2 regions of the Hyphomicrobium sp. DY-1 genome follow, and region 2 is predicted to be linked to the other one. Evidence: predicted binding sites of a transcription regulator. Region 2 holds the regulator's gene; the other holds the start of a gene.
What was found. Region 2 encodes LexA, which represses DNA repair genes until DNA is damaged. Its sites were predicted from a motif close to TGTTCNNNNTGTGTTCNG; they were not measured.

Region 1 (5,500 bases), 1.1 Mb from region 2:
GCTCGGCGGGGGGGCCGTCAGCGCCGTCGAGATGCAAAGGCTGATGGGGACCGGCGCTCTCGACGCGCTCGGTTACGTCATTTTGGGGTTTGTCGTCGTCACCATTGCGGGGCTATGCATGGTGACGTCGCGCGTCGGCGTCTATCGCATCCTGAACGGCAAGCACTAGCCGCCGTCCGATAAGACATCTGCAGGGGGAACTACCGTGATTTGCTTGGCACAGCGTCAGGCTCAGCCGGAGGAGACGGCTGCCTATCCGGTCCGAAATCGGCTAGAGTCCGACGCCTTGGCAAGCAGCAGGCGGGCGCGCGAGATCGAACCAGCATTCCAACCATGACAAGGATTTCTAAGGCCTTCGTTTTGATGCTGGCGCTCGGCACGGCTGCGCTCGTGTTCGGGTTCGTGCTGTTTGCGGTTTCCGTAACGCGTGACGACGCAACGGGCTGGGACAAGGCCGACGGCATCGTGGTGCTGACGGGCGGCGACAATCGCATCGAGGCCGGCGCCAAGCTTATGAGCGAGGGCCGCGCCAAGCGGATGCTGATTTCCGGCGTCAACCGCAAGGTCAGCCGCGAAGAGATGCAGCGGCTGCTCGGTATCGATAAGCAGATCTTCAATTGTTGCGTCGATCTCGGCTATGAAGCGCTCGACACGGTCGGCAACGCCGACGAAACCCGAACCTGGGCCAACTCGAACGGCTATACGAGATTGATCATCGTGACGTCACGCTACCACATGCCCCGTAGTCTCGCCGAGCTGGCGCTCGCCATGCCGGGCGTGACGCTGCTTCCCTATGCAGTAACGCCGCGGCGGTTTCCGGAAACCGCCTGGTGGCTGCATCCGACCACGACGCGCGTGCTCATTTCGGAATATTTAAAGTTTCTTCCCGCCGTCGCCCGCCTTACCGCGCAGAGGATCATGAACTGGAGCGACGGGCGGTCTGTTGCGATCATGCCGGATAAGCGCGCCGATGGCTAATTCAGTAGCAGCCGGGCCGGGCGCTTTGGTTATCGTCAGATCGCTGGTCTATTTCGTCGTGTTCTACGTCGTGACGGCGCTCTATCTCGTGCTCGGCTCGTGGTTGCTCATCGGGCCAAGGCCATGGGCGATGAAAGGTCTCGAAGTTCACGGGCGCACCTGCGTCTGGCTGTTGCGCCTCATCTGCGGCACGAAACTCGAAGTTCGTGGACATGAAAATCTGCCGAAGACAGGCTGCCTCGTCATTTCAAAGCATCAATCGGCATGGGACACGTTCGGGCTCATCTCGCTCTTTCGCGATCCGGCGATCGTGTTGAAAGACGAGTTGAAGTGGATTCCGTTCTACGGCTGGTTTTGCATCAAGTTCGAGCACATCCTAGTTAAGCGCGAGAAAGCCTCGGCGGCGCTCAAAGCCCTAATCCGGGACGCCCGGCAGCGGATCAGCATCGGCCGCGAGGTCGTGATTTTCCCGGAGGGGACACGGACCATTCCGGGTGCACCGCCCGACTATAAGCCCGGCTACGTAGCTCTTTATGAAGCACTCGGCGTCGTCACCGTGCCGCTGGCGCTCAATTCCGGGCTGTTCTGGCCGCGCCGCAGTCTTTGGCGCTATCCGGGCACCATCGTCGTGGAATTCCTGCCGCCGCTGCCACCGGGATTACCACGCGCGGAGTTTCGCAAAAAAATCGAGACGGCCATCGAAACCGCGAGCATGCGACTTATTGAGGAAGCGGCACGCAGTCCCTCGCCGCCGCCCCTGGCGAAGACGCAGAATTCGGCTCAAGCCGCATAGGTTTTCCACATTTTATCCAACCGCCTGATGTGCCTATGCCGCAACGCGGTGAAAATCGTCGGTGTGGTTGCGCTTTGTTATGCGCGGTGTTCGCATCGCTGTGGCAGATCTTACGTCTGATCGTTTCAGCAATCATGGAGCCATCCAATGCGTACTTCCGCCCGGTTGATGTGGGCCATTCTTGCCGTCGGAGGCGTCGCTATGGCCGCCGCTCCGGCCGAAGCCAAGCAGTGTTTCAAGAAAGCCGCCCAGGGCGTTGCGCTCACGGAAGGGCTTGCACATTTCCAGGTCGATGCCGCGCTTCTGCAAGCGACCGACTGGAACATTTACTTCACCTGGGTTTCGGGCAACGGTACGCCGGGATATTCGTTCGGTCCCCGCCACTATAAGTGCAACTCGGAGGCGATCGGCTATTCGTGCTACGGCGAAGCGACGCTCTGCAAACTTTGAGGCGATCAGCCTTCCCGAGATAAACGCTCGCCGCAAAGCCCGCCAGATCGGCGGGCTTTTTCAATTGCCGTTGACCGCAAATTCCAGGCCCATCGAAGGCGGTGGTTACCATACGACCAATTGTTTTTCCGCTAACCATTACAATTGGAAGCAAATGCTTTCTAATGGTCTGGCGGGGAGTTTTATTTTTGAGGAGTGCGTATGTTGAAAATCAAAGCAGCTCTCGCGACGTTTGCTGTCGCGATGCTCTGGGCTAACAGCGCGTTCGCCTTCTGCATTGGTCCGTGGTGCTTTGGCGACGGTGGCGGGGGAGGCGGTGGTCCGGCTCCTGCGCCCGAGATCGATGGGCCGGCTAGCCTCACGGCTGTCGCCTTGCTCATCAGCGTCGGCGCCATCGTCTACCGCAAAATGAAAGACTAAGGTCGGCTCGCCTCGTTGGGCGCGCAACGATTCCAAAGATGGGACCGCGGCTGTCTTCGGCCGCGGTTATTTTATTTGAGCGATTGACTTGCCAAGCTCTGGAACATATAGTGAACATGCATTGAAGATTGGTTGGCAACGCCTATATCCCGGTGTCCCCGATGTCTGCGATTTTATCAGCTCTGCCCGCGATTTCCGACGCCATTTGGCGGCGCAAGTACCGCTTTGCCGGGTCGCCGACAGCGGCTGGCGATGAGACGATCGAAGACACCTTCCGGCGCGTGGCCAAGGCTGCAGCATCGGCGGAAACCGACGAAGCCACGCAAGCGAAGTGGGGCGCTGCCTTTTACGATGCGATGGCCGATTTCGGCTTTCAGCCGGCCGGTCGCATCCTGGCCGGGGCCGGTACGGACCGCAACGTTACACTCTTCAATTGCTTCGTTCTCGGCGCAATCCCTGATGATCTTTCCGGCATTTTCGAAAGCGTTAAAGAAGCCGCGCTGACGATGCAGGCCGGTGGCGGCATCGGGCATGATTTCTCGACGCTTCGTCCCCGCGGCGCAACCGTCAAAAGCATCGGCGCAGACGCGTCGGGACCGATCAGCTTTATGGACGTCTGGGACGCCATGTGCCGCACGATCATGTCGGCGGGCCAGCGCCGCGGCGCGATGATGGCGACACTACGCTGCGATCATCCCGACATCGAAGCTTTCGTCGCAGCGAAATCCGATCCGCTGCGGCTCAGGAATTTCAATCTTTCGGTTCTTGTGACCGATGCCTTCATGGAGGCCGTGAAACGCGGCTCGCCTTGGGAACTCGTGTTCGAAGGCAAGGTCTACAAGACGATCGACGCCAAGGGCCTCTGGGACAAGATCATGCGGGCGACGTACGATTACGCAGAGCCCGGCGTCATTTTCATCGACCGGATAAACGCGGCCAACAATCTTGCTTATTGCGAGACGATCTCGGCGACGAACCCGTGCGGTGAGCAGCCGCTGCCGCCTTATGGGGCGTGCCTTCTCGGTTCGATCAATCTTGCCCGTTTCGTGGAGAAACCATTCTCGCCGGAAGCGCACGTCAATTACCAAAAGCTCGAAGCCCGCGTTGCAACCGCCGTTCGCTTTCTCGACAACGTTATCGACATCTCGCGCTATCCGCTCGAAGCCCAGGCGCAAGAGGCGCGCGCGAAACGGCGCATCGGCCTCGGCATCACGGGGCTTGCAGATGCGCTGATCTTCCTCGGCCTTTCGTATGGCAGCTTGGCTGCTCGCGAGAAGGCGGCCGAATGGATGGCGATTATCCAGAATGCCGCCTATCGCGCCAGTGCAGCGCTGGCTGCTGAGAAAGGCGTGTTTCCGCTGTACGACGCCAGCGCTTTTCTCGCCCGGCCCAATGTCGAGCGTCTCGGCAAGGATGTGCGCGCGGCGATTGCGGCCAACGGCATCCGCAACGGCTGCCTGACCTCGATCGCGCCGACCGGCACGATCTCGCTGCTCGCGGGCAATGTTTCGAGCGGCATCGAACCGGTGTTCGATTTCGTCTACCGGCGGCGCATCCTCGGCGATGGTGCGACGGCGAACGAAGAAACCGTTGAGGATTTTGCTTACCGGAAGTTCCGCGCCCAGTTCGGCGAGAATGCGCCACTGACGCATGCGTTCGTCACGACTGAAACATTGTCGCCCGCCGAACACGTGGCGATGCAGGCAGAGATGCAGCCCTACGTCGACAGCGCCATCTCGAAGACGATCAACACGCCTGAAGCCATATCCTTCGAAGACTTCCGGGATATCTATGCGGAAGCGTTTGCGCTTGGCCTCAAGGGTTGCACGACCTATCGGCCGAATGCAGTCACGGGCGCGGTGCTGTCCAAAGCGGAAGGGGCAAACGATGCGAAACCCGCGCCGACCTCCAGCGTCAGTGCTTCGGAAGACCCGGCGAAATTCGGTGACGTCGTCTACATGACGAAGCCACTCGAACGCGACGCAGCGCTCGAAGGCATAACGTACAAGATCAAATGGCCGGCGAGCGCGCATGCGCTCTATGTCACGATCAACGATATCGTTCGCGACGGGCGACGGCGGCCGTTTGAGATCTTCATCAATACGAAGAACCTCGAACACTACGCCTGGACGGTGGCGCTGACGCGCATGGTTAGCGCCGTATTCCGCCGCGGCGGCGATGTTTCGTTCGTTGCTGAAGAGTTAAAAGCGGTGTTCGATCCCGAAGGCGGGCGCTGGATGGGTGGCCGCTACGTGCCTAGCCTGCTGGCTGCCATCGGTAACGTCATCGAACAGCATATGCTGCACATCGGTTTCCTCACGCGCGAAAATGCGGAAGGCAGCGACACCAAGCCTGTGCACCTACCCGTTGCGGCCATCGAACGATTGGGCAGCGGGCCGCAGACAGCGGCGCATGACGGCACGGCATCACCCGTGGCGGCGGCGCGAATTTGCCCGAAGTGCGGCGAGCGGGCTCTTCGCCATATCGAGGGCTGCTGGACGTGCACGAATTGCGATTATTCGCGCTGCGGCTAAAGCCGTCAGAATTAACGATGTCGGAACGACTTTTTTGCGCGCACCGGAATGGTGCGCTGCGTATTCGCTAACGCCTATTCAGAATTGCGCGCGAAACGCCTCTCTGCTCAGGCAGAGTGTTTGCAATTCTTCCTGTTCTCAACACCTCATTGACCATCGAGGCGCGATCAGGGCGAGCACGTCAAATTTTCGAACCAAAGTTCACCATTTTTCACGGGGATGCGGGGTATCACCGTCTCAAGAGCAATATTCGGCGACAGTCGCCGATCAGGGGTCATGCGTAATGAGTGCCGAAATTATTCAGCTTGCCGATTTCCGGGCGCGT
Region 2 (5,500 bases):
GAATAATAGTTCATGGCTTTTTTCCTTGGCTGGCTGTTGATTAAACGCGCTCGGAATGCCGCTATGGCGAGTTCCATAAACCGATTACTTCGGCTTCATTCAAAAAATGTAAGGCGGACCCTGCCCCACCGCAACCTGTCGCCTAAAAATGCTCCCGTTATATTCCCAGCCATCGAAAAGCGGGTATCGGGTCAGCTTCGGGCGTGGGTCAGTCAGCTCGTGCGGGGCGCTGCGCCTCCCACAAAAAAACTTATCCCCGCGCTCCGAGCCGCCCGCATACTTCCCTCGCCCGTCCGGTGAAGGGTTCGCGCGCAAGGCGTTGCGTCGGGCTCGGACGGGGCAGCCTGACCCGGCGCGTCACGCGCGCTTCCGGACAAGGCGAACGGCCGGTCCGCACGGGGTGAGAAACCCGTGTGCGGAGCATCCCGCTTCATTAAGTGGCCGTGCTCGCGACCCTGTTCTCAGGCTGTCACGGAGCGGATCGGTTCCGAGACTTCAAATGCCACGACCCAGCCGCGGAACCCGTCCGCTTCGTGCTTTATATACTTGGTGCAACCGACTCTGCTCCGCAGAGCCGGCCGGTTGCACACGCCCGGAGCTTCTTCCTTCGCGACGCGCCGGGCGGCCAGCGCGCCGAAAAAATCCGCGCATGGCGGCCGGCTACCCCGCAGGGGAGTCGCCATGCGCAAATCAAAAGCGTGTCGTCCCGGCGCAATCAAAAAGGGGAGCCGGCCACGATGCGCACATCGGGAGCGTCGTGCATTAAAGCGTCAGAGGAGTCGCGCAGATCTGGACATCAATGCCCGCGCCAGGAGCCGTGCACGCCGGGGACAAAATGACGGCTCATGTTGCCGCCGGTGATGGCGTCGGTCACAAGCGTCCCGATTACGGTGACAATGACCCCAATGATGATTTGAGAAAACAAACCTCGCATTGTTCGCACGATGCTCCACCCCAACGGCAAAAGTATGAAACGCCCGGGTCGATAAACAGACATGCGACGTCTTTCCGTCGTTTTTTGCTGGCGCATCCGACTCGCCTCTAGCGAGCCGGCCGCCACGCCCACGGGACTCACAGATCATCTGTGGACGATGGAAGAGATTATTGGACTGACGGGCGAAGCGGCGCCTAAGCCCGGAAGACGGACGACCCTATAAGAAGCGGGATTGCCGCTAATGTAGGAGGACGCATGGACAGCAGTTGGCTTATAGTCGTTAGCTTGTTCGGGACGGCAATGGCCCCTCTTTGGGCAAAATGGTGGAATTTCGCTTTCCGCAAGCTGGGGATGTCTCCCTATCTCCGTTTGTTCGGAGTTCTGTTTTTTTGCCTACTAACGATGTTGGTAGTCGGAGTGGCTCCTTGGATTTTGTTGTCTGTTTTAAGTGGGACGCTGGATACGAATTTGGCCGATCCTATGGTCCGGCGTGTGGGAATTGTCGTTTTCGGGGTGATGCTATTCTATCAAGCCGCTTATGCTTTGGGTGTCGCATGGCCGCGTGATTCTGTCCGCGCATAGCCGAGGTGATTATAACTGTAATCTGCAAATTGTGCGTCTTACGTGCAGATAAGATCGTCAGGCTTCAGTCCCGAAAGCTCGTTTCTATTCCCGCCTTGGGTGACATCACGCTATCAGCTGGAGAGGTTCGGGCACAATGAGGTTTTGGCCTATGTCCTGAGGGAAGAAATGCGCAACGGCGAGCCCGGTCATCGCCTTTGTGCATCCTGCTACCAAGAAGGCATAAAATCTTTTCTCCAGCCGGACTTACGGGTTCCTGGCCTAGTAACAGTTTTGGTTTGCAGTCACTGCGCCTCGGAAATTGGCCCAGATGGTGAGCGCCACCCTGAATGGGGCAAGCAAACGCGCAACAGGCGCTAAAAATTCAAACTGAGACACGACCTATTGACTTGCATGGGTTGCGGAACGAGACGAGAACGGTTAGAGTACATACACGATTTGTACTGTGAATGAGCGGGCGGTATTTCGGTGGTCAGCGTCTCAGCCCGCCGCGCTTGCCAGCCAGGAAAGGCTTGAGACGAACCGCTATGCTCACCGAAAAGCAGAAAGACCTCCTCCTCTTCATCCATGCGCGCATGCAGGAGCGCGGCGTGCCGCCATCCTTCGACGAGATGAAGGATGCGCTGGATCTCAGGTCGAAGTCCGGCATTCACCGGCTGATCACGGCGCTGGTGGAACGCGGGTTCATCCGCCGCTTGCCGCACCGGGCGCGGGCCATCGAAGTCATCAAGCTGCCGGACAACCAGGTTGGCTTGCCGTCCGCGGCACAGGGTGCCAGCGCGGCCGCAGCACCGCAGCGGGGTTTCCAACCGAGCGTGATCGAAGGCTCCGGGCCGCCGAAGACGAATGTGGCCACGCCGCCGCCGTCGCACGTCATTGACGCGCGGACGGTGTCGATCCCGGTCATGGGCCGCATCGCTGCCGGTACGCCGATCAGCGCCATTCAGAACCACACGCACGACATTGCGGTGCCACCCGACATCCTGACCAACGGCGAGCACTTTGCGCTGGAGGTCAAAGGCGATTCGATGATCGAGGCGGGCATCCATGACGGCGATACCGTCATCATCCGGCGCTGCAATACGGCGGAGAACGGCGATATTATCGTGGCGCTGGTCGAGGGCGAGGAAGCGACGCTGAAACGGCTGCGCAAGAAGGGCTCGACGATTGCGCTCGAAGCCGCGAACCCCGAATTCAAGACGCGGATTTTCGGACCGGATCAGATCGACATTCAGGGGCGCCTCGTCGGCTTGATGCGGCGGTATTGAGGGGCGGTTCGCCGCCATGCGTCGACCGAGCTAGAGCGACGCGGCGCAGCATCGATGGCTAACGACCGCTCTCGGCGTCCGGCTCAGTGAGATCTTCCGTTTCGAGTTCCGCCCCCTCCCCCGGATCGACGTCGGCTGAGGTGCGTGTTTCGGGTTCTGCTTCGACCGTCCGGGCAGGTTCGGCAGCCGGGGCACCCGCCGGGGACGGGGTCTGCAGAATACGGGGTTTCGGCAGCACTACCTGCTTTCGCTCCGGCGTCTCGCTCCAAGGTCGTTCGCCGCGATGGGCCGCGACCGTTTCAAGACGGATTTTGGGCTCCGGACTGTCGTTGCCGCGGTCGACGTAAAGGGCGTAAGCACCATTGCGCCAGCGATCGAAAACGTCGACGACCGTTCGCGGCACGGCGCAATTGCCGGGCTTGGGCGTATCGAGCACAAGCACGTCGGCGTTGAGGCAATCGTCGGTCACGGCAGCGGGATGGCGCGCGACCGCGACGGTCGCGCCTTTGACATGCGCGATGCAGCCGACAGCGTCGCAAGTAAAGCCTTCGCCGGTCTTGGCATCGCGCGCCGTTCGGGAATCGCCGTCGTATTCGAGCCAGCGGTCGAGGTCGTATTTCGTGCCCTTGCCCGGCATGGCGTCGAGCTTGCCCGAGTCATCGCGCACGGCGACAAGCAAACCTTTCTGACCGACCAGAACATCAGGGCGCGGCATCCAAGGCGCAACAAGCAAACCGGCGCCGATAAGTGCAACGCCGAGAAGCCTGATCGGCGTCTGCCAAAGCAAAAACCATGTGCCGCCCGTGAGCATCAGCACGAAAGCCAGTTCGGGGATCGCTGGAATATGTCCGACAGCGCCCGGCAACGCGCCGACTTCGTTCGCACACCACGTCATGCCTTCGATGCCCCAGCCCATCAGCTTCAGGCCGAGCCATTCGAGGCCGAACGGCATCAGCACCATCGCGACGAGCGCCGCCGGCATGACGATCAGGTTGCAGATCGGAATGGCGATCATGTTCGCGAGCACGGCATATTGCTGACTCTGGTGAAAATTATAGGCCGCGAACGGCGCGACCGCGACGCTTGCGATCAACGTCGAGGCGATGATCTCGCCGAAGAAGACGACGACGCGCATGACGGGATGCGGCTTCTGCTCGCGATTGAACAGGCTGCTCAGAAATTCGTGCGAGGCGATCAGCGCGGTTACGGCGGCAAACGACATCTGAAAGCCCGCGTCGAGCAGGCTCTCGGGATAAGCCAACAGAATAAGGAACGCCGCGAGCGCGACGTTGCGCAACGCAAGCGCCGGCCGGTCGATCAGCATGGCGCCGAAAATGATCAAGATCATCAGCGCCGAGCGCACGGTTGCGAACTGGCCTCCCGAAATCGCGAGATAGGCGACCGCGCTGATGATGCCGAGCGCGGCGGCGATCTTTTTGATCGGCATCGTCAAGGCGATGCGCGGGATCGCAGCGAGGATCAGGCGGATCGAAAAGAAAACAGCGCCTGCTGCAATCACCATGTGCAGGCCGGAGATCGAGAGAATGTGAAACAGGCCCGAATTCTTGAAGGCGTTGTTCGTCTCGGCACTGATGCCGCCGCGCTCGCCGGTGATAAGGGCAAGTGCAATCTCGCCGGTTTCGCCAGGAAGCGCCGCACGGATGCGTGCGGCAATCGCCTGACGGATATTTTCGATGGTGCGGCGATACCATTGGACGATGCTATTGGGGTCGAGGTGGCCTTCGATCGTTGGCGCTGCGAATGCGTAGCCGACGCCGCCGACAGATTCGAACCAAGCGGTGCGCGCGTAATCGAAGCCGCCTGGAAGCGCTGGCTTTGCCGGCGGTGAGAGATTGGCTTTGATGCGGATCTTGTCGCCCGGTGCGGCGCGCGTTTTGGACGACATCGTGCGGATGCGCACGACGGCAGGCGTATCGGCTGCAGCGAGATTTGCGATTTTGGGGTTGGCGATCGTCAGCCGCTGGCCACGCGGCAGCTTCGCCTCGACCATTGTCACGGTGCCTGAGACTTCAACGCTGTGCAGCGCCTTGGTCAGAACCGGCGCGCGGACCGCTTCGACGCGCAGCTTGGCGATGCCAAAGCCCGCACCGATCAGAACCAGCGCCATCATCAGTGTCGCGGCGAGCGTGCCGGAGCGCACTGTCAGGCGCAAAATCACGGCGAGTGCCAGCGGCGCGAACGCTACGATCAGCGCCGGCTCCATTGGGAGCGCGAAATAGGCGGCAATTCCGGCACCGAGGCAAACGGGCGCCCAAAGGAAAAAGCTCTGCCGTTCAGCTTCAAACAACAGGGCAGCGCGGCTCATGCCGTGGTCGGCATAGCCTGGAAATGCGACGTCCGGTCCCCGCGCTTCGACCGACATGCCCTGTCCATGACGCATCGGGAACGGGAATTTTCCGCCCCCTTAACTTGTCCCATCTCACATGCTACGAGCGGAGCCTCAATCCCTCAATGGCAGACAGAACAAAAGGTCCAAAGGCCGAGACCATGACACCCAGCGCGCCCATCGTTCGATTTGCACCCTCGCCCACCGGATTTCTCCATATCGGCGGCGCACGGACGGCGCTATTCAACTGGCTTTATGCGCGTGGGCGTGGCGGCCGCTTTTTGCTGCGCATCGAAGATACGGACCGGGAACGCAACAACGAGGCGGCGGTCGCGGCGATCCTCGATGGCGTCAAGTGGCTTGGCCTCG

Region 1: RLW41_RS06845 (adenosylcobalamin-dependent ribonucleoside-diphosphate reductase) is a predicted target of LexA. The motif match lies at 2,741-2,758, and genes of this name have one in related genera.

Annotation. Positions count from the first base shown of each region.
Region 1 is NZ_CP134870.1:1,448,287-1,453,786, forward strand. Features, by position in the region: gene RLW41_RS06820 (cell division protein FtsX) at 1-169, shown strand, start outside; gene RLW41_RS06825 (YdcF family protein) at 334-978, shown strand; gene RLW41_RS06830 (lysophospholipid acyltransferase family protein) at 971-1,771, shown strand; gene RLW41_RS06835 (hypothetical protein) at 1,919-2,221, shown strand; gene RLW41_RS06840 (hypothetical protein) at 2,423-2,641, shown strand; gene RLW41_RS06845 (adenosylcobalamin-dependent ribonucleoside-diphosphate reductase) at 2,803-5,175, shown strand; gene RLW41_RS06850 (hypothetical protein) at 5,459-5,500, shown strand, end outside.
Region 2 is NZ_CP134870.1:320,233-325,732, forward strand. Features, by position in the region: gene RLW41_RS01495 (hypothetical protein) at 1-14, opposite strand, end outside; gene RLW41_RS01500 (hypothetical protein) at 797-1,030, opposite strand; gene lexA (transcriptional repressor LexA) at 2,044-2,784, shown strand; gene RLW41_RS01510 (ComEC/Rec2 family competence protein) at 2,843-5,185, opposite strand; gene gltX (glutamate--tRNA ligase) at 5,257-5,500, shown strand, end outside.